3 regions of the Aliiglaciecola sp. 2_MG-2023 genome follow, and region 3 is predicted to be linked to each of the others. Evidence: predicted binding sites of a transcription regulator. Region 3 holds the regulator's gene; each other region holds the start of a gene.

Evidence for each region. The regulator sigma-54, encoded in region 3, starts transcription at its own class of promoters, with help from an activator protein. The targets are predictions, from matches to a motif close to GTTGGCACGNNNNTNGNNT.
Region 1: flhA (flagellar biosynthesis protein FlhA) is a predicted target of sigma-54. The motif match lies at 4,896-4,914, and genes of this name have one in related genera.
Region 2: Q4567_RS09865 (FimV/HubP family polar landmark protein) is a predicted target of sigma-54. The motif match lies at 1,824-1,842, and genes of this name have one in related genera.

Annotation. Positions count from the first base shown of each region.
Region 1 is NZ_JAUORY010000003.1:79,768-86,033, forward strand. Features, by position in the region: gene Q4567_RS04200 (RNA polymerase sigma factor FliA) at 1-476, opposite strand, end outside; gene Q4567_RS04205 (MinD/ParA family protein) at 473-1,339, opposite strand; gene flhF (flagellar biosynthesis protein FlhF) at 1,336-2,706, opposite strand; gene flhA (flagellar biosynthesis protein FlhA) at 2,761-4,857, opposite strand; gene Q4567_RS04220 (PEP-CTERM sorting domain-containing protein) at 5,154-5,747, opposite strand; gene pssA (CDP-diacylglycerol--serine O-phosphatidyltransferase) at 5,952-6,266, opposite strand, start outside.
Region 2 is NZ_JAUORY010000007.1:219,985-226,250, reverse strand. Features, by position in the region: gene Q4567_RS09875 (4-phosphoerythronate dehydrogenase) at 1-505, shown strand, start outside; gene Q4567_RS09870 (aspartate-semialdehyde dehydrogenase) at 564-1,580, shown strand; gene Q4567_RS09865 (FimV/HubP family polar landmark protein) at 1,987-5,310, shown strand; gene Q4567_RS09860 (DUF6090 family protein) at 5,618-6,266, opposite strand, start outside.
Region 3 is NZ_JAUORY010000020.1:73,775-80,040, reverse strand. Features, by position in the region: gene kdsC (3-deoxy-manno-octulosonate-8-phosphatase KdsC) at 1-156, shown strand, start outside; gene lptC (LPS export ABC transporter periplasmic protein LptC) at 153-713, shown strand; gene lptA (lipopolysaccharide transport periplasmic protein LptA) at 700-1,257, shown strand; gene lptB (LPS export ABC transporter ATP-binding protein) at 1,257-1,982, shown strand; gene Q4567_RS17295 (RNA polymerase factor sigma-54) at 2,044-3,522, shown strand; gene hpf (ribosome hibernation promoting factor) at 3,550-3,837, shown strand; gene ptsN (PTS IIA-like nitrogen regulatory protein PtsN) at 3,856-4,302, shown strand; gene rapZ (RNase adapter RapZ) at 4,299-5,144, shown strand; gene Q4567_RS17275 (HPr family phosphocarrier protein) at 5,141-5,416, shown strand; gene mgtE (magnesium transporter) at 5,505-6,266, shown strand, end outside.

The DNA of each region.
Region 1 (6,266 bases), on a different contig from region 3:
GTGGTAATCACATCTTCGGTAATACCTAAATCTTCAATACCGATAATTTTTCCAGCGTTGACTTCATTCAACATCTGATGGTATTCGGGTAGGCTTACTTCTAACTTTTCCGCGATATCTATATCTCTAGCATCTCTGCCCGTTTCACGTTCTACTTGATTAATTGCTTGGGTAATTGCTCTGCCATTTTTATGCACAGATCTGGGTGTCCAGTCGCCTTTGCGGATTTCATCAAGCATGGCTCCGCGGATACGGATACCTGCAAAAGTTTCGAAACTTGCGCCTTTTGAGCCATCGAAGTTTTTTGCGGCCTCGAGCAATCCAATCATTCCAGATTGAATTAGATCATCCACTAATACACTGGCAGGTAATCTGGCTAATAAATGATGGGCAATTCGCTTAACCAAGGAAGCATGTCTTTCTACAAGTTGAGCCAAATCGGCTTGTTGTTGATAAGCTGCTGCCTTTCTAATCACCTTTGTCCACCTACCACTTTTTCGGCGACAAGTTGTTCTAAGAAAAACTCTAAGTGTCCACCAGGTTGGTTGGGAATTGGCCAATGCATTGCTTTTTCTGCAAGGCCTTTAATAGCGATAGAAGCTGGCGATCCTGGAAATGCATCTACAATTGCTTTTTGTTTTCGAACTGACTTACGAATATTCTCATCGTAAGGAACCGTTGCTACTAGTTCTAAAGCAACATCTAAGAAACGGTTAGTCACTTTAGATAACTTTGCAAATAACTCTTGTCCTTCGCGCATGTTACGTACCATGTTGGCAACGATCTTAAAGCGAAACACGCCGTGTTCTCTGTTCAGTAGTTTGATCAACGCGTATGCATCAGTTAAAGAGGTGGGTTCATCACAAACAACCATCATTATATCTTGTGATGCTCTGGAAAAACTGAGCACCATATCTGATATGCCCGCGGCCGTGTCTACAATAAGCACATCTATATTGGTACGCAACTCACTAAACGCGCGAATTAGTCCTGCATGTTCAGTGGGGCTGAGTTCGGTCATTGATTGTGTTCCGGAGGTTGCCGGTGCAATCAATACCCCATGAGGGCCCACAACTAAAACTTCATCCAGCGTACATTCACCAGATAAAACATGGGATAAGTTTTTTTCTACTCGCAAGCCTAACATGACGTCGACGTTTGCCAACCCTAAGTCGGCATCTAACACCATGACGCGCTTGCCCATTTTAGCCATCGAGATAGCCGTGTTTAAGGTAATGTTCGTTTTACCGACCCCACCTTTACCACCGGTTACCGCAATCACTTTGATTAATCGAGATTGATTCATTCGTCTTAAGCTACTCGCTTGGTCGTCAATCATATTGCTAATGCCGATTTGTTTAGTTCTGGCTTAGCAGTATGAATCAAACCATATTTTTTATAAAGCTTAGCCGCTGCAGAGATTAAAAACTTTGCGTCTGCAACTTTAATATCTTCAGGGACTCGTTGTCCATCCGTCAAATAACTAACGGCTAACTTATGTTCAATTGCCACACTTAACGCTTCTCCGAGACTATAACTCTCATCGAGCTTGGTTAAAATACATCCCTGCAAATCAATATTGCTAAATGCACTCAAAGTATGCTGCAGCACTTTGTATTGTGCATTGGCTTGAATCACAACATACTTCTTGATATTAGCACATGAATGCTGATTTAAGGTATCTAACTGCTTGATTAGTCGAGAATCTCTTTGACCAAAACCTGCAGTATCTATTAAAACCAATCGCTTGTTACGCAGTTGGAAGAGTATATCTGACAATTCTTCCGCATTTTGCGCTTTTTTTACGTTACAGCCAATAATTTTTCCATAAGTCGCCAATTGTTCAAACGCCGCTATACGATAGGAATCAATTGTTACCATCGCGATTTGGTCAGCGCCATACTTTTGCGCTGCTCTGGCCGCCAATTTGGCTATGGTTGTGGTTTTTCCTGTCCCTGTGGGACCAACTAATGCAACAACACCTTTGTCGGCCAGAATAGCATTGCCAGTGGTTTGGATACGATTAGACAATAGTTTAAGTAAAAATAACCAAGCCTGCCTTTCATCTGCGTTTTCGGGAGTAGGAGTATAAGAGACTATGTCATCGGCAATGTGACTACTAATGCCCATTTCAATCAGTCTTGAGGTTAAATACCCGTGCATAGGATGAGCACTTTGACGTTGTTGTTTTAGCAAACCAGAAACTTGAAATTGAAGTACATTGCGCAGCGAATTTAACTCATTTTTTATTTCACTAATGGCAGAATTCGAAACGTCTTCAGCCTGTGCCGTTTTTACCTCATGACTATTAGCTTCATTTTGTGACGTTGGCACGGCTGCTGCGGCTTGTTTTTCGAGTAACTCACGCAGGCTATCTGGCCCCGAGTCGCCAATAATTTCACTCAGACTCGGCACTTTTTGTTGTGCTGCTCGCAGGCTTTGTGGTTGATTAAAGTTTGCTGTAGTAGCTTGTCGCCCAGGATGCGCAGTTGCAGTTGCAGTTGGCTGTTTATTAATACCAGAATGCTTAATTCGTTGATTAGGTTCCGTAACAGCTTCAGGTTTTGCTTGATCGTACGCAGCAACAATTTCGATTCCTTCCGAAGTCTTCTTGTTGGACATAATGACCGCATCACCGCCAAGTTCTTTTTTTACTTGGTTAAGCGCATCGCGCATGTCTTTTCCGATAAAACGTCTAATTTTCACATTGCCCCCCAAAGAAGCATCTGGTCTAGTTTATATAAATTAGTCTGCGCCATTTTATTGACCCACAGCACTTACAATTCGAATTTGTTTGTCACTTGGAATTTCTTGATAAGATAAAACGTGCAAGCCCATCACTGAATGTTTGAAGAATTTTGATAACACAGGTCTGAGCATGCCTGATGTTAATAATACGGCTGGCTCACCTTCTAATTCTCTTTGTTGCGAAGCTTCAGACAACGAGTTTTGTAATTTTTCAGCTAAGCCAGGTTCAATACCAGCGCCGTCTTCTCCACCAGCTTGTAAAGATTGATGGAGCATTTGTTCCAAGTCAGGTGCTAGGGTAATAACCGGCAACTCTTGTTCGTTGTTATTAATCTCCTGCACGATTAAACGTTTTAACGATATTCTAACGGCAGATACCAACACATCAGGATCTTGAGTTTTAGGACCATATTCACATAACGTTTGCACAATACTGCGCATATCTCGAATAGGAACGCCTTCATATAGCAAGGTTTGCAATACTTTTACCACTGTACTTAACGGCAAGACTTCCGGTACCAAACCTTCAACCAACTTAGGACTGTTTTTAGCTAACATATCGAGGAGTTGTTGAACCTCTTCATGTCCAAGTAGCTGATACGCATTATTAGTTAGTAACTGGCTAAGGTGTGTAGCAACCACTGTTGCCGCATCTACTACTGTGTACCCTAAAGTTTGTGCGTGTTCACGTTGTTGAGGGCGGATCCAAACGGCTTCTAAACCAAAGGCTGGGTCTCGTGTTGCCTTGCCCTCTAGTTTTCCGAAAACCTGCCCTGGATTAATCGCTAATTCATCGTCATGACTAATCTCGGCATCCCCAACCGTAACTCCTAGCATAGAAATGGTATAGCTATTGGGGTTTAAATCTAAGTTGTCACGGATATGCACAGGTGGAATTAAAAATCCCAACTCTTGAGACAATTTTTTACGAACGCCTTTAATCCGGGTGAGAAGCTCACCACCTTGAGTTTTATCAACTAAAGGAATTAAGCGATAACCCACTTCTAAACCTATGGTGTCGACATGCTGCACATCATCCCAACCAAGCTCTTTAATCTCTTGCTGCTGGCTTTGTTCCGGCGTATTTTCCAATACTTGCGGTTCAGCAGCCTGCTTCTTGGCGTTCCAGAAATTGTAGTAAGCAACTGCCGCTACAAATGCACTAAAACCAAGAAATGCTATGTGTGGCATACCTGGCACTATACCCATCACGAATAAAATCGCGGAGGTAACATAAAGCGCTTTTTGGTTACCTAGTTGGCGTCTCATTTCCTGACCCATTTCTTGAGAGTCATTTTCGCGGGTAACAATAATCGCCGTAGCCACGGAAAGTAATAACGAAGGTATTTGCGCAACTAAACCATCACCAATGGTTAAAATAGTATATATTTCAATGGCTTCGCCAAAGGCTAAGTCATGTTGAATAATACCAATGAATAAACCACCAACAATGTTGATAAGCATAATGAACAAACCAGCAACGGCGTCACCTTTAACAAATTTAGAAGCACCGTCCATTGAGCCGTAAAAATCGGCTTCACTGGTAATTTCCGAACGTCTTTTTCTGGCTTCATCTTGATCAATATAACCGGCGTTCAAATCGGCATCTATCGCCATCTGTTTACCGGGCATCGCGTCCAAGGTAAAACGAGCACTTACTTCTGAAATACGTCCTGCACCAGCAGTTACCACTTTAAAATTGATAATCAGTAGGATAGCAAACACCACTATACCCACAGCGTAATTACCACCAATAACCACTTCACCAAATGCCTGTATTACTTTACCAGCAGAATCTCCACCTTCATGCCCTTCCAACAAGACAATTCGCGTGGAAGCAACATTTAAGGCAAGGCGTAATACAGTGGCAACTAACAGTATTAAAGGAAAAATACCAAAATCAACAGGCTTATTAGTAAACACAGATACCAAAATCACCATAAGTGATAAGGCGATATTGAAGCTAAAAAGTATATCTAGTAGAAATGCCGGCATCGGCAGAATAACCATGCCCATTATGGCTAGCACTACGATTGGAGCGCCGACCCCATTCATAAAGCTTTTTACCTGATTTTTGTCTACCCGATTGAGGTAACCTGCAAGTTCCATAAACAAATTTTTGACGGTTATTAATATAATATGTGGAATTGCAACAAGCGCGCCAAAACTAAAATGACTGTAAATTGACGTTCTTTGCTAGAAAATGAGTTTACGAAATTAAAGCCACTCTACTCCGCTCTATCACGCATAGTGAATAAGCCTGAGGACAAATTAAACTGCTCCGCAATAAAATAATGGAAATGAACAAAAAAGCAGAAATAGGACAAATCGGTATACAGGTGAATATATTAACAGACATAAAAAAACCTGGCTGAAGCCAGGTTTTTTAAAACGAGAGAATAAATTTACTTAGCAGCCACTTTTCTGCGTACTAGTAAACCTAAACCAGCAAGCATAAGAACTAATGCTGAAGGCTCTGGAACATAAGTTACGGCGCCAAGAAAAATATCAGCATCTACTGATGGAAACACGCCTATTATATCGCCACTAACGTCATATACATATTCATCAACAAACAAGAAGCCGTCAAGAAAGCCAACATCTAACGTTAATATATAGTCTGGCATGGAACCAAATAAAGGAAATGTTTCAAATAAAAATTCTAACCCAGCATTTGGAGCAAATGGATTAATACCCGCTATAATTGGAAGACCTTGATCCGCTGAATCACCATCAGCCTCAGTTAAAACTAAATCGCCGATAGACAAATCGAGCTCTACAACGCTCAAAAAACCGGCCCCATCCGCGTCTTCAGTATTGTAAGTAACAGAACCTATTACCTGAGGACCTAAATCAATATTGAATGGATGAAACTCAGAAAGCAGAACATCTGCATAGATATCTTGTTGAATAATTGCGCCAGCGTTAGCTGAAAGAGACATTCCCAGTGTAGTGGCAATAAGACCTGTTGCGAGCAAAACTTTTTTCAAATACTTCATACTAGTGAACCTTATTATTGTTTTAAACGATTTCGTTCATTTTTATTGTTATATTTCGGTCACAAACTAAACAGTGCGACCTCAGCAATTAAGTAAAGCAATTACTGAACCAACTTATTTTTATTATATGAATCAGTAATTTATTATTACGTAACAAAATAAGCCTATTGAGATCGTTAAATTTTTTGACACTTAGTTGCTCGATTATTTATCGTCTTCAGTCGATTTTTTGGGTGTATCGTCGAAATCACAATCAGACTCTTCACGATCCCCAACTACATCTTCAAGACGCACTTTATCAACACTTCGAAACGTATTTATAGGTCCTGCTAACGCATAGAGGGCAAACACTATAAACAACACTAAAGAAGGCGCCGTGGCAACAATGATGAAAATTAACATCACAATTAAAAGTCCAACAAAAGGTACCTTGCCGTGCCAGTCAACTTCTTTAAACGAGTTATATTTGAAGTTACTTACCATTAATAATCCAGCTAAGCCCGTTAACACAGCAACTAC
Region 2 (6,266 bases), on a different contig from region 3:
TGAGGTCATTGATAACCAAGCCGCAAAAAGCCTATTACAAAGTGGTAAAGGCTTACGTCTAAATATGGATGTATGGGAAAATGAACCGGGGATTGATTTTGACTTGGTTCCCTACAGCCGCATTGCTACAGCCCACATTGCTGGACATACTATTGAAGGTAAAGCCAGAGGTACCTACATGCTGTATGAACAGTTGTGTAAACGATTTGACCTACCGCAAAAATTAAATTTTGAAAGTTGTCTGCCAGCGGCTGAAACGATTGAAATTAGAGACCTTTGTGATAAAACCAAATTTGAGCAAGTCAGCGCTGCAATTCTTAGCACTTACGATGTTAAAATGGATAGTGACTCGTTCAAACAAGGTGTCAAATCAGCCGCAGACTTCGTTTATAGCCGAAAACACTATGCTATAAGAAGAGAATTTGCATCTGTAACCTTAAAAACTGGAAATTTAGACATTTCCGAGGCACTCTACGGCCTTGGTTTTAATACCATTGAAGAGTAAGCTGCGTGTTTGTTCACGATTCGCTTAATTTGATTATATTTTTTGGAGTAATGCACTAATGTCTCGCGCTTTTGATGTTGCTGTTTTAGGGGCAACTGGTTTAGTTGGTCAACACATGATTGAAATTCTCGAACAACGAGATTTTCCGGTTAATAAATTGTATCCATTGGCGAGCAGTCGCTCCGCGGGTGGTAAAGTGACCTTCAAGGGCAAAGAGATTACCGTGTTAGATGCAGATACATTCGACTGGTCGAGTGTTCAACTTGGTTTCTTCTCTGCTGGTGGCAGTGTTTCCGAAATTTTTGCACCTAAAGCGGCTGAAGCTGGCTGTGTGGTTATCGACAACACGTCGCATTTTCGCTACGAACCCGATATTCCATTGGTAGTACCTGAAGTGAACCCTCATGCATTGGCCGATTTTAGAAACCGCAATATTATTGCTAATCCTAATTGTTCAACTATTCAAATGATGGTGGCATTAAAGCCAATACAAGATGCCGTTGGCATAGCTCGTATTAACGTGGCCACTTATCAATCTGTTTCTGGTGCCGGTAAGTCAGCTATGGAAGAATTAGCTAAACAAACTACCGATCTGCTAAGCGGCAGAGAAATAACACCTAAAGCCTTTAGTCGTCAAATCGCATTTAATGTAATCCCTCAAATTGATGTATTCATGGACAATGACTACACCAAAGAAGAAATGAAAATGGTCTGGGAAACGCAAAAAATAATGGGCGATGATTCTATTTTGGTCAACGCAACTGCGGTACGAGTACCTGTATTCTTTGGTCATGGTGAAGCTATACATTTAGAAACCCATTCACCTTTGGATGCTGAAGATGCTAAAAGACTATTAGCTGAAGCGCCTGGTGTGAAATTGATGGAGAATCCAGAAGACTTCCCAACTCAAGTTGGCGATGCTAGTGGCCATGATGAAACATTCGTTGGTCGAGTAAGAAACGATATCTCTCATCCAAATGGCTTAAACATGTGGGTAGTGTCTGACAACGTAAGAAAAGGCGCTGCATTAAACAGTGTTCAGATAGCCGAAGTACTTGTCCGAGATTACATGTAATAAGATTAATATTGATGAAAGGTCAGACTGACGTCTGGCCTTTTTTTTGATTTATTTTTAGTAATCAACCGCTATGCCGATAACCAAAAGTAAGTATCTAGAAAAATGGCAAGTTTGGGTTGTTAAAACAGCAAAAAACAGCGATGTGGCGCTTAATTTTCTATCTATGTAGATCATCCATCTTATGTGGTTTATATTTGTATTAATCGATATTTATTGATCACTATTTTTGAATCAACTTAGTATGGAATGAGTTTTGCTTGATACTCATTTTATAGAGCTCTAATTTTAACTGCACAGTAATAAAGGTTGATTAGAGATAAAACTTCACAATTAGTTTTTATGGAATTGTTCACATCTAGGTGAGCAAAAAATAATAATTATTACAGGGCGACGACTTAATTATATGAATGTGCGACAGGTAGCGTTTTTACTATTTGCCAGCGTAGGACTTTGGTCTATTAGCGCCACTACTGATGCCCAACAATTACAAATTAGAGGGCCCAAAAGTAACACTGCAGAGCTCTCTGGAACTACCTATGGTCCAGTGGTACCTGAAGATACGTTATGGCGAATCGCCAGTAGGTACCGTCAGAATAAGAACCTTTCTGTATACCAAGTTATGCAGGCGATTTATCAGCTCAACCCTGATGCCTTTGAAGATCAAAACTTCAACCACCTAGTTGATGGCAGTATCCTGCAACTCCCTTCTGAACGTTATGTGGCGAGAATAGACCCTAAAGTTGCTCAGATGAAAGCCGAGCAAGACGATAGCGCATGGCAAGCTTTCAGCAAAGGTGAAACCGATAAAGTCGTGGTTCGAAGTTCAAAAGAAGCAGCCAGTAAAGATGACTTATCGGAAACCAAACAGGTTATAGAAGATAAATTAAGTGCTCTTGATGCGGAACAAAATCGCCAGTTTACGGCAATTCGGCAGCAATTTGCCGAATCAATTGAAAGCGTGCAAAGCTTACTTAATGAAAACCGCAAACTAGTTGAGCGTTTAGATACAGTCGATACCGAAATTAGCAGTTTGCGTGGGCGTGTTGATGAAGAATTACAAGTCCAAATGGACCAGATGCTGGCATTGCAAAACGAACTCTTAGCGATTTCCCGTGAAGCAGAAAACCAGCGTAAAGCTGAGCTGGAAAAAAATAGTTTCGCTTGGCTAACCGACCCGTTGTTTTTAATTTTTCTTTCAGTACTTTTGACCATTAGTTTACTCGGCGCATTGGCAATGTGGTTAATTCGTCGCAAGCGCACTGAAGCTGAAACTGACGCCATACTAGATGAAAATCACGCTGCGATATTGGAGCAAAGTGATGAAATGGATGATCTGGCTGATGCCCTAACCAATGAATTAAGCGAAGAACTAGATGATAGCGACGATGACGACTTATTTGGCGATGACGATCTCTTAGATGATGTTTTGGCCGAAGAGTTAGAAGAGTCTTTAGATGCAGACAGTGACGACAATTTCGAAGCCTTTGATGATTTGGATGATGAAAGTCTAGATCCAGTGATAGAAGAGTCGACCGATGATGTTGCAAAGGAAGACAACCCGCTTGAAGACGATCTAGATAATTTATTTGATGAAGAAGAAGACTTACTTGCTGATATTGGTGATGAATTAGGCGAAAGCGACAGTTTAGCAGAAGCAAAAAGCGATGACGTGCTAGCTGATGATGAATTGGATTTGTCGGAATCTAACCTTGATGTCAGTGCTGATGACGAGTTAAGCGAAGAAATAGCTGATTTAGATATTGATACGCCAGAAAACGACGTTGAGCAAATCGATTCAGATTCCAAAGCTGCAGATCTGGATGCGGAATCAAGCCCTTCAATTTCAGCCCCAGACATTGATGATGAGCCCGACAAACCAGAAATCAGTATCGATGAATTGCTCGAACAGCCACTAGCAGAAGAAGATGGCGATTCAATTATTTCTGATAACTCAGATTTAATGAATGAGGAAATGCTGCAGAGTATTGATAAAGAAATTCATCAACAGAATGCCCAACTGGATAATATTACTGATGAGTTGCTCAATGAAATAGAGCAACTGGAGCAAATGGGCGGGATGCTCGAGGAACAGCCAGAAACGCCTGCGGATGACGAGTCGATTGAAAGTCAGATGGGAATTCAGGAATTAGATTCACTGTCGGAGATCATTGAAGATGACGATGATATCAGCGTTGATGTTGACAATGGTGAAGAGCTTGATATTGCGGATGAGCTGTTTGATGCGATCGAAGATAGTGAAACAGAAGCTGATGTTGACAGCGAAATTGAAACCTCTGCAGAGGTTCAACCTACAGAAGACCTAGATGCAGGTATATCCAACGACAATCAAATCGATGAAAATCAAAATATTGTTGATGTTGATGACATCGACGATTTACTAAATCAACAAAGTGTTGATAACAGCAGTGTAGAATCTCTGTCTGCAGACGAACTTTTAGCCGAAATTGAAGCTGATAAACAACAACCTGCGGACGAAGCCGTCATACCTGAAACCGATGCTCAAGGCCAGTCTGAAGAGCCTGTTGTTGAGCAGTCTCAACAAGATATAAATGTAAAAAGTGAAGACGTAGAGCAAGTTCAAGATGTCGAACAAGTTCAAGATATCGAACAAGTTCAAGATATCGAACAAGTTCAAGATATCGAACAAGTTCAAGATATCGAGGAAGCTTTAGATGTTGTAGAAGAACAACAAGACCTTGAAGAGACAGAGCACGCTGAAGAAGATTTAACTGCCGAACAAAGTAGCGAGAGCGATACCGACATAAATAAAGCTGAAAATCACGGCATCGAAGATCTCGACAAGGCGCTAGATGAATTTGAGCAAGAAGTGGTATCTGAAGCCACAAGTTTTGATGTTGAGTTAGATGATGAAACCTTAAGCTCCGCAAGCGAAGATCTGGATGATATGCAATTAGAGCAGATTATCCCGCCAGAGAAAGATGACGATATAGAGAAAGTATTATCGGGTTTTGATGAAGAGATCCCAAGTATTGATGATATTGATAGTTTGACGGGTGAGGATTCGGATGGTTTTGATGATGCCGATTTAGACGAAGCTCTCAAAGCATTTGATGAAGGCTATCTAGACGAGCAAGACACCCAGACGGAAAAACAACCATCTGAAAAGCGTGAAAATGTAGAGTTAGATGATTTACCAGGGTTAGGTGATTGGTTGTCCTCTGATGATGCAGAAGAAACGAACTCCCTTGATGAGCTAGAGAATACAAGCTTTGATGAGTTGCTCGATAGTCTTGATTCAAGCGAAATGGACGCACCGGAAAATTCACCGATTGTTGATAAAGATCCATTAGCCAACATTGATAGTGGTTTGGATTTCGACGCACTTCTAAATGATATAGATGATGCACCAGGGCAAACCAAAGAAACAGTAACTGAGGAAAAATCAGAAGACGATTTTCTAGATGTGGATGATTTAATCAACGAAAGTATCGAGGCCGAAGGGACCCTTGATATTGACAAGGAACTAAATCTTGCTGCAGCCTTCGAATCTTACGAAGGTTTTGGTGAAGCCGACGAAGTGGATGTTGACTCAGACAACGGCATTGGTGCTAAGTTAGATTTGGCCCAAGCCTATTTGGAAACTGACGATATTGACTCAGCTAAAGAGTTGTTGGAAGAAGTATTACAAAAAGGAGACCAAACACAGCAAGAGGAAGCTAAAGAGCTACTGGAAAAACTTGCTTAAAGTCTTCACCAAGTGAATTATTGGCCTTGTTGACGAACTGACGTATTGGTTATTAAGACAACGACGGTAATCGGTGAAGGTTGACTATTCTTTTGTACTGTTAGCGCTACTTATCCGATGTTCTTTACACTAGCAGCCAAATTGTATTGCTTCAATCATCGGCTGCATTGAAATAGAGTAGGCTCAGTTCTTTCTTACCCTAAAAAATAAATTCAAATATCAATAGCTTAAAAGGTAACTGCTTAAAATACTGAGTAATCAACTCAATGATTTCAATGTGGAAATATGTTTTGTAATCAAAGTTACTCTATTTTTTACTCTCTTCGATGAGGATGTTTTTGAGATTATCAAAGCTCTCTCTATGCGCCTCAAATATTGCTAACTGACCTTCGAAAGCGCCTTTGTAGAGGCTAATTGCAACAATCAGATCAGCTCTAGAGCCTGACGAGGAAATTGCTTCATCCATTGGTAAAACGTCGATCAATGAACTCAACCGCACTAACGAAACGAGATAGGGCCTTGTCCATTCTCGATTAGCTTGATTTGCATGAATTAAATAATCTGTTAAAGAGGCGTGATAAACAAGTTTAGCGCGCAAAGTTTCGTTATTTAAAACACTCATATCGCCGTTAGTAACAAGCTGCTGGTAGGTTTCTGACTGGCCTTCTGGGCGGGGTAAAGAAAATGCAGTTTCAAAAAAACGTTGCATCAGTTCAATATCAGCACCATTAGGGTAATTGAGAATTTGCTGTTCAAACTCTTCTACAATTGGCGTATTTGATTTAATGAATTCAATAGCCTCGACAGTATCGTTCTCAAGCATTGTAAAGTCGGAGTGCAAACGAGTAATGATTTGTAACTCACGTTTGCTGTCTTTGCGAGCTTCATTCCAACTTGTTATTTGAAAAGCAATCAAAATACCTGCAACTACAATAAAAAAGTCGATTGCTACAGCG
Region 3 (6,266 bases):
GTGTCGATCAGTGTTCCTAATGGCCACCCATATGTGAAATCAGTGGCAGAATATGTCACTAAAACAACTGGTGGTGCTGGCGCAGTGAGAGAAATCTGTGATCTAATTTTGTTTGCCAACAACAAATTAAATCGTATTTACGGTAGTAGTGTATGAATCGTATCACCCTAAGCATTGGCATCTTGTTTGTGCTAGTCTTGATGGTATATGTGCCAGGGTGGATGGGTTCAGATCCAGAACAGACAGATTCTAGTAATGAAGATTCCTGGCAGCCTAATTATCAGGCGAGAAATATGCGCAGCACTCTTTACAATGAAAACGGCGAAGTGAATCATCAGGTATTCGCGCTTAAAATGGAACATTATCAAATCCTAGGCTTCACTTTATTCAGCCAACCTAAATACACCATCTATGTTTCCGATGAGCAAACGCCTTGGCATGTAGAAGCTGAGGAAGGCACGCTGTATGAAGATAATCGAATTCAATTAGAAACTGATGTAGAGATTAGAAGCCTCGATGAATCGGGATTTGTGCAAACAATCAGAACCCAGTTTTTAGAAATTAATTTAGTCGATAAAACAATGATGTCTGACGAACCGGTTGAGATAAACGGGAAAGATTTCATTGTTAAAAGTAACGGTTTTGTAGCAAATTTAACTACACAGGAATATGAACTTAAAAATCATGTGCAAACTCAATATGCGCCGCGTTAGCGCTTTATTTATTAGCTTAATGTTCAGCGCCGCTATTATTGCCGGTGAGAACGATTTTAGCTTGCCAATCAAAGTTGACTCAAAGTCGAATTTTTTTGATGGCAAAACCAAAACGTCGATATTTAGAAAAGACGTCAAAATCACCCAAGGTAGCCTTGAAATTTTGGCTGACGAAGTCGAGGTTATTGCGGGTTTAGGGGAAGGTAAAGAAGTTTTTATTGCCCGAGGTAAACCAGCAAAATACAGCCAAACCCTCGATGATGGCAGTAATATTAGCGCCGCGGCCAATGAAATTAAATATGAAGTATCGAATCGTACTCTGACACTCAATGGTGCAGCCGAATTAAATCAGGATAGTAGCCTTGTTAAAGGTGAATCGATTCAATTTAATATGGAATTAGAGCAATTGATAGCAGAAAGTGACGGCAACGCAGAAGGCGGTGTCACTGCCATTTTCCAACCCGAAAGCATTCGCAATCGGCAAACTGACGACACTAAAAAAACTGAAGAAGAGCAAGACAAGTTGCAGGATGAAAAACCTTAATGGCAACGTTAAAAGCGACCAATTTAGCGAAGTCTTATAAATCTCGGCAAGTGGTGCGAGATGTAAGCATTGAAGTTTCTACTGGACAGATTGTTGGCCTGTTAGGTCCCAATGGTGCTGGTAAAACGACCACCTTCTATATGATTGTTGGGTTAGTGCCACTCGATAAAGGCGAGATTTATATTGATCAGACCGAGTTAACCTTACAACCCATGCACATCCGTGCACGAAAAGGAATTGGTTATCTTCCTCAAGAATCATCTATATTTCGTAAGTTAACCGTTTACCAAAATATCATGGCAATTTTGCAAACCCGAAAAGAATTAAGTTCTGATCAGCGAGAAGAGCAAGCGGATGCATTATTGGATGAATTCAATATTAACCATATTCGTAACAGCCTTGGCATGAGTTTATCAGGCGGGGAGCGCAGAAGAGTCGAGATCGCTCGTGCATTAGCGGCCGCCCCTGAGTTTATTCTATTGGATGAACCCTTTGCTGGTGTTGACCCGATTTCAGTAAACGATATAAAAAAAATAATTCAACACCTACGCGATAGAGGTATTGGTGTATTAATAACTGATCATAATGTGCGTGAAACGCTAGACGTGTGTGAAAAAGCGTATATTGTGAGTCATGGTGAATTGATAGCTTCTGGAACCGCAGAAGAAGTTTTAAATAATCAACAAGTCAGAGATGTATACCTTGGCGAGCAATTCAAGCTATAGTAGAGGTATGTTGTTTTTAACCAAAGCTTTGTGGCTAAACAAGTAAGAATAAAAAAACTAAATGAAACCCTCGTTACAATTAAAATTCAGCCAGCAACTAACAATGACGCCTCAATTGCAACAGGCTATACGTCTATTGCAATTATCAACGCTGGATTTACAACAGGAAATACAGGAAGCGTTAGAATCGAATCCACTTTTAGAAGTAGAAGACGGTTCAGATATCCCTACTGGGGATTCCGCTTTAGCAGACAGTAATGACAAGTTCTCAGAGGAGACGGTATCCGCAAGTTCTGATTCCATGGATACAAACGAGGCATTAGAAAAAGCAGATATCCCAGACGAATTACCCATAGATAGCACATGGGACGAATATATCAGTGCCTCCTCAGCCCCCGCCTCAATAAGCGGTGGTAGTGGCGGCGATGACGACCAAATTTTCCAAGGTGAAACAACCGAAAATATTCAAGATCACCTATTGTGGCAGATGCGCTTAACGCCTTTTTCTGAAGTTGATACTGCCATAGCAATCGCAATTATCGACTCTATTGATGAGTCTGGTTACCTCACTATCAGCACCGAAGATGTTCTTGCTAGTCTCGACCATGAAGAGGTTGAACTTGATGAGGTGGAATGCGTTTTAAAACGTATTCAAATGTTCGACCCTATTGGTTCAGGCTCAAGAAATCCGCAAGAATGTTTAATGGTACAAATGAATCAATTTGCACCTGACACCCCTTGGTTAAATGAAGCTAAGTTATTGATCAGCGAATATGCTGACTTATTAGGCAGTAAAGATTACCGAACTTTAATGCGTAAAACTCGTCTAAAAGAAGACGAATTACGAGAAGCTATGCGGTTATTGCAAACACTCAATCCACGCCCTGGTAGTTCATTGTTAATCGGTGAATCTGAATACGTCATTCCAGATGTTTCAGTGATGAAGAAAAATGGTCGTTGGCAAGTTGAGCTAAATCCCGATAGTTTGCCTAAGCTGAATGTAAATCAGCAATATGCGGCAATGAGCCGGAACGCTAAAAACACCAGTGATAGTCAATTTATTCGGTCGCATATGCAAGAAGCCAAGTGGTTTATAAAAAGTCTAGAGAGTCGTAATGACACTTTACTCAAAGTCGCAAACTGCATTGTTCAGCAGCAGGTTGGTTTTTTTGAGCATGGACCTGAAATGATGAAACCAATGGTGTTAAATGATGTCGCAGAAATGGTAGATATGCATGAATCAACTATTTCCCGTGTTACCACACAGAAATATATGCATACGCCTAGAGGAATTTATGAACTTAAATACTTTTTCTCCAGCCATGTAGCAACTGATTCTGGAGGAGAGTGCTCCTCAACGGCAATTCGCGCATTAATTAAAAAACTCGTCGCAGCAGAGCTTCCTACCAAGCCTCTTAGCGACAGTAAGATTGCTGATCTACTGGCAGACCAAGGTATTCAGGTCGCCCGTAGGACAATAGCAAAATACCGGGAGTCTTTATCGATCCCACCGTCTAACCAACGCAAGAGCCTGCTGTAGGCTCAACAACAGAAGGAATACGCTAATATGCAAATTAACCTTACTGGCCATCATGTAGAAATTACAGATTCTTTGCGAGATTATGTAGACAATAAATTTACAAAGCTAGAAAGGCATTTTGATCATATCAACAATGTCCATGTCATTCTTAATGTCGAGAAGCTTAATCAAAAAGCTGAAGCGACAGTTCATCTTAGCGGAGGTGAAGTATTTGCAACCTCAGAGCACAACGATATGTACGCAGCAATTGACGGATTGATAGATAAGCTTGATCGACAGGTAATCAAGCACAAGGAAAAAATTAAGCGTCATTAACATATATTAGATTAATTAATGGAAATTAAAGACATCCTTTCCCCTGACTGCACAAGTTGTGCAGTCCAGGGGACAAGTAAAAAACGAATTCTTGAAACTATCAGCCTGATAGCGGCAGAAAAAATCGATGACATTGATCAGACAACGATTTTAAATAGTCTGGTTAGCCGCGAAAAGATGGGCAGCACAGGAATCGGGAATGGTATTGCATTGCCACACGGTAGACTTTCGGGTTTAAAGGATGTGGTCGCAGTTCTAATCACCAGTGATCCTTCTATCAACTTTGACGCTGTGGATAATTGTCCTGTGGACATATTTTTCGCAATTTTAGTACCTGAAGATAAAGCCGCCGGACACCTGCAAACCTTAGCAACCATCGCGACAAAATTAAGTGATAAGGAAATTCTGAAACGTATTCGTCGTGCAGAAGATAATGCTCAGTTATACGAGGCAATCGTTGCATGAAACTGATAATTATTAGTGGCCGCTCTGGTTCAGGAAAGTCTATTGCACTGAGGTCTTTAGAAGACTTAGGTTACTATTGTGTCGACAATATCCCAGTTAACCTATTACCGACTCTAACCCATACGGTTATGGATGAATATGACCAAGTGGCCGTGAGTATCGATGTTAGAAACCTTCCCAAGGTACCTGGTGAATTAGTCGAAATTCTTGATTATTTGCCTGCCACTTGGGACATGACCATAGTCTATTTAGATGCCAGTGATGACATGCTGATAAAACGCTTCAGCGAAACTCGTCGACTGCATCCGTTATCTCGTCAAAACAAATCTCTTTCGGATGCGATTCAGGCAGAGGGTCAACTGTTAGCCCCTATTGCGGAACGCGCCGACTTATATCTAGATACAGACAAACTTTCGGTGCATCAATTAGCTGAATTGGTTCGAGAGCGAATTCTAGGCAAGAAAAGCTCTAGGCTAGTTTTGGTATTTGAATCCTTCGGTTTTAAATACGGCATTCCTAAAGACGCCGATTATGTATTCGATGCGCGATTTTTACCTAACCCACATTGGGAGCCAGACTTAAAGCACCTCAGTGGATTAGACTCTCCGGTCGAGATATTTTTAGGCTCACAGCCAATAGTGACGAAATTTATCTGGCAAATTCAAAATCTCATTTCAACTTGGCTTCCTCATCTAGAAAGAAACAATCGTAGTTACGTGACAGTAGCAATCGGTTGTACTGGAGGCCAACATCGCTCAGTTTATGTGGCTGAGTCACTCGCTAAAACATTTTCAGCGTCTCACCCAGATGTTCAAATAAGGCACCGAGAGTTAAATCGATGAATCGATTTGAAAAGCAAATAGTCATCGTTAACAAACTTGGATTACACGCAAGAGCGGCTACTGAATTAGTCAAAGTAGCCAATCAATTTGATGCCGTTGTTACCCTAGTTCAAGGGGAGAAATCGGCTTCCGCAAATAGTGTATTGGGCTTGATGATGTTAGAAAGCTCCCAAGGCAAAGAAGTTAACGTCATTAGCGAAGGAGTCGATGCTGAACACGCCCTTGCCGCGATTGAAAAACTCATAGTTGAGAAATTTCACGAAAACGAATAGTTAAGCAATGTGCAAATAATTGCTGACCTGCTGCCCTTAGTCCTCTAGACTATTAGTATTAGTAGTTTTTTCATTGAGCTGCATATTCATGGCAGAAGCATTAGAGGTTAAACACGCCCAACGACAACTGAAGGCTATCAATCAAGCCTTGGCCAGTGGTCGCTTTATGCATGTCCGCAAAACAATTCACGACATGCCAGCTTGCGACATCGCCCTTCTTCTAGAGTCTTCCCCAAGCAAATCAAGAACTGAACTGTGGGAAATGTTGGACTCCGATTTTTATGGCGATGTATTAGAAGAACTGTCCGAAGATGTACGTAATGGCATCATCGGACAAATGCTTCCAGACAAAGTTGTTGATGCCCTAGAAGACATGGAGATTGATAACTTAGCGGAAACGTTAAGCAGTTTACCGCAATCGGTCTCAAAAGACGTGCTGAAATCGATGGATGAGCAAGACCGTCAGCGCGCAGAAAAAGCCCTTTCTTATGGTGAGGATACCGCCGGGTTCATTATGAATACCGACACCATAACCCTACGCAGCGATGTAAACATTGATGTCATTCTGCGTTACTTGCGACTCAAAGGTGAAATTCCAGAAAGCACTGACACATTTTATGTTGTGAGTCGAAATGACACCTTAATTGGAACTGTACCAGTCACTAAGCTTCTAACGGCTCTGCCAGACTCCAGTATTGAAGATATTATGGATGAGGAAGCTGAAGCCATCCCCGTTGATATGCCAGAAACAGAAGTGGCAAAATTATTCGAACGCTATAACTGGCTGTCAGCACCGGTAGTCGATTCTAGCCGACAACTATTGGGTCGTATCACCATAGATGATGTAGTG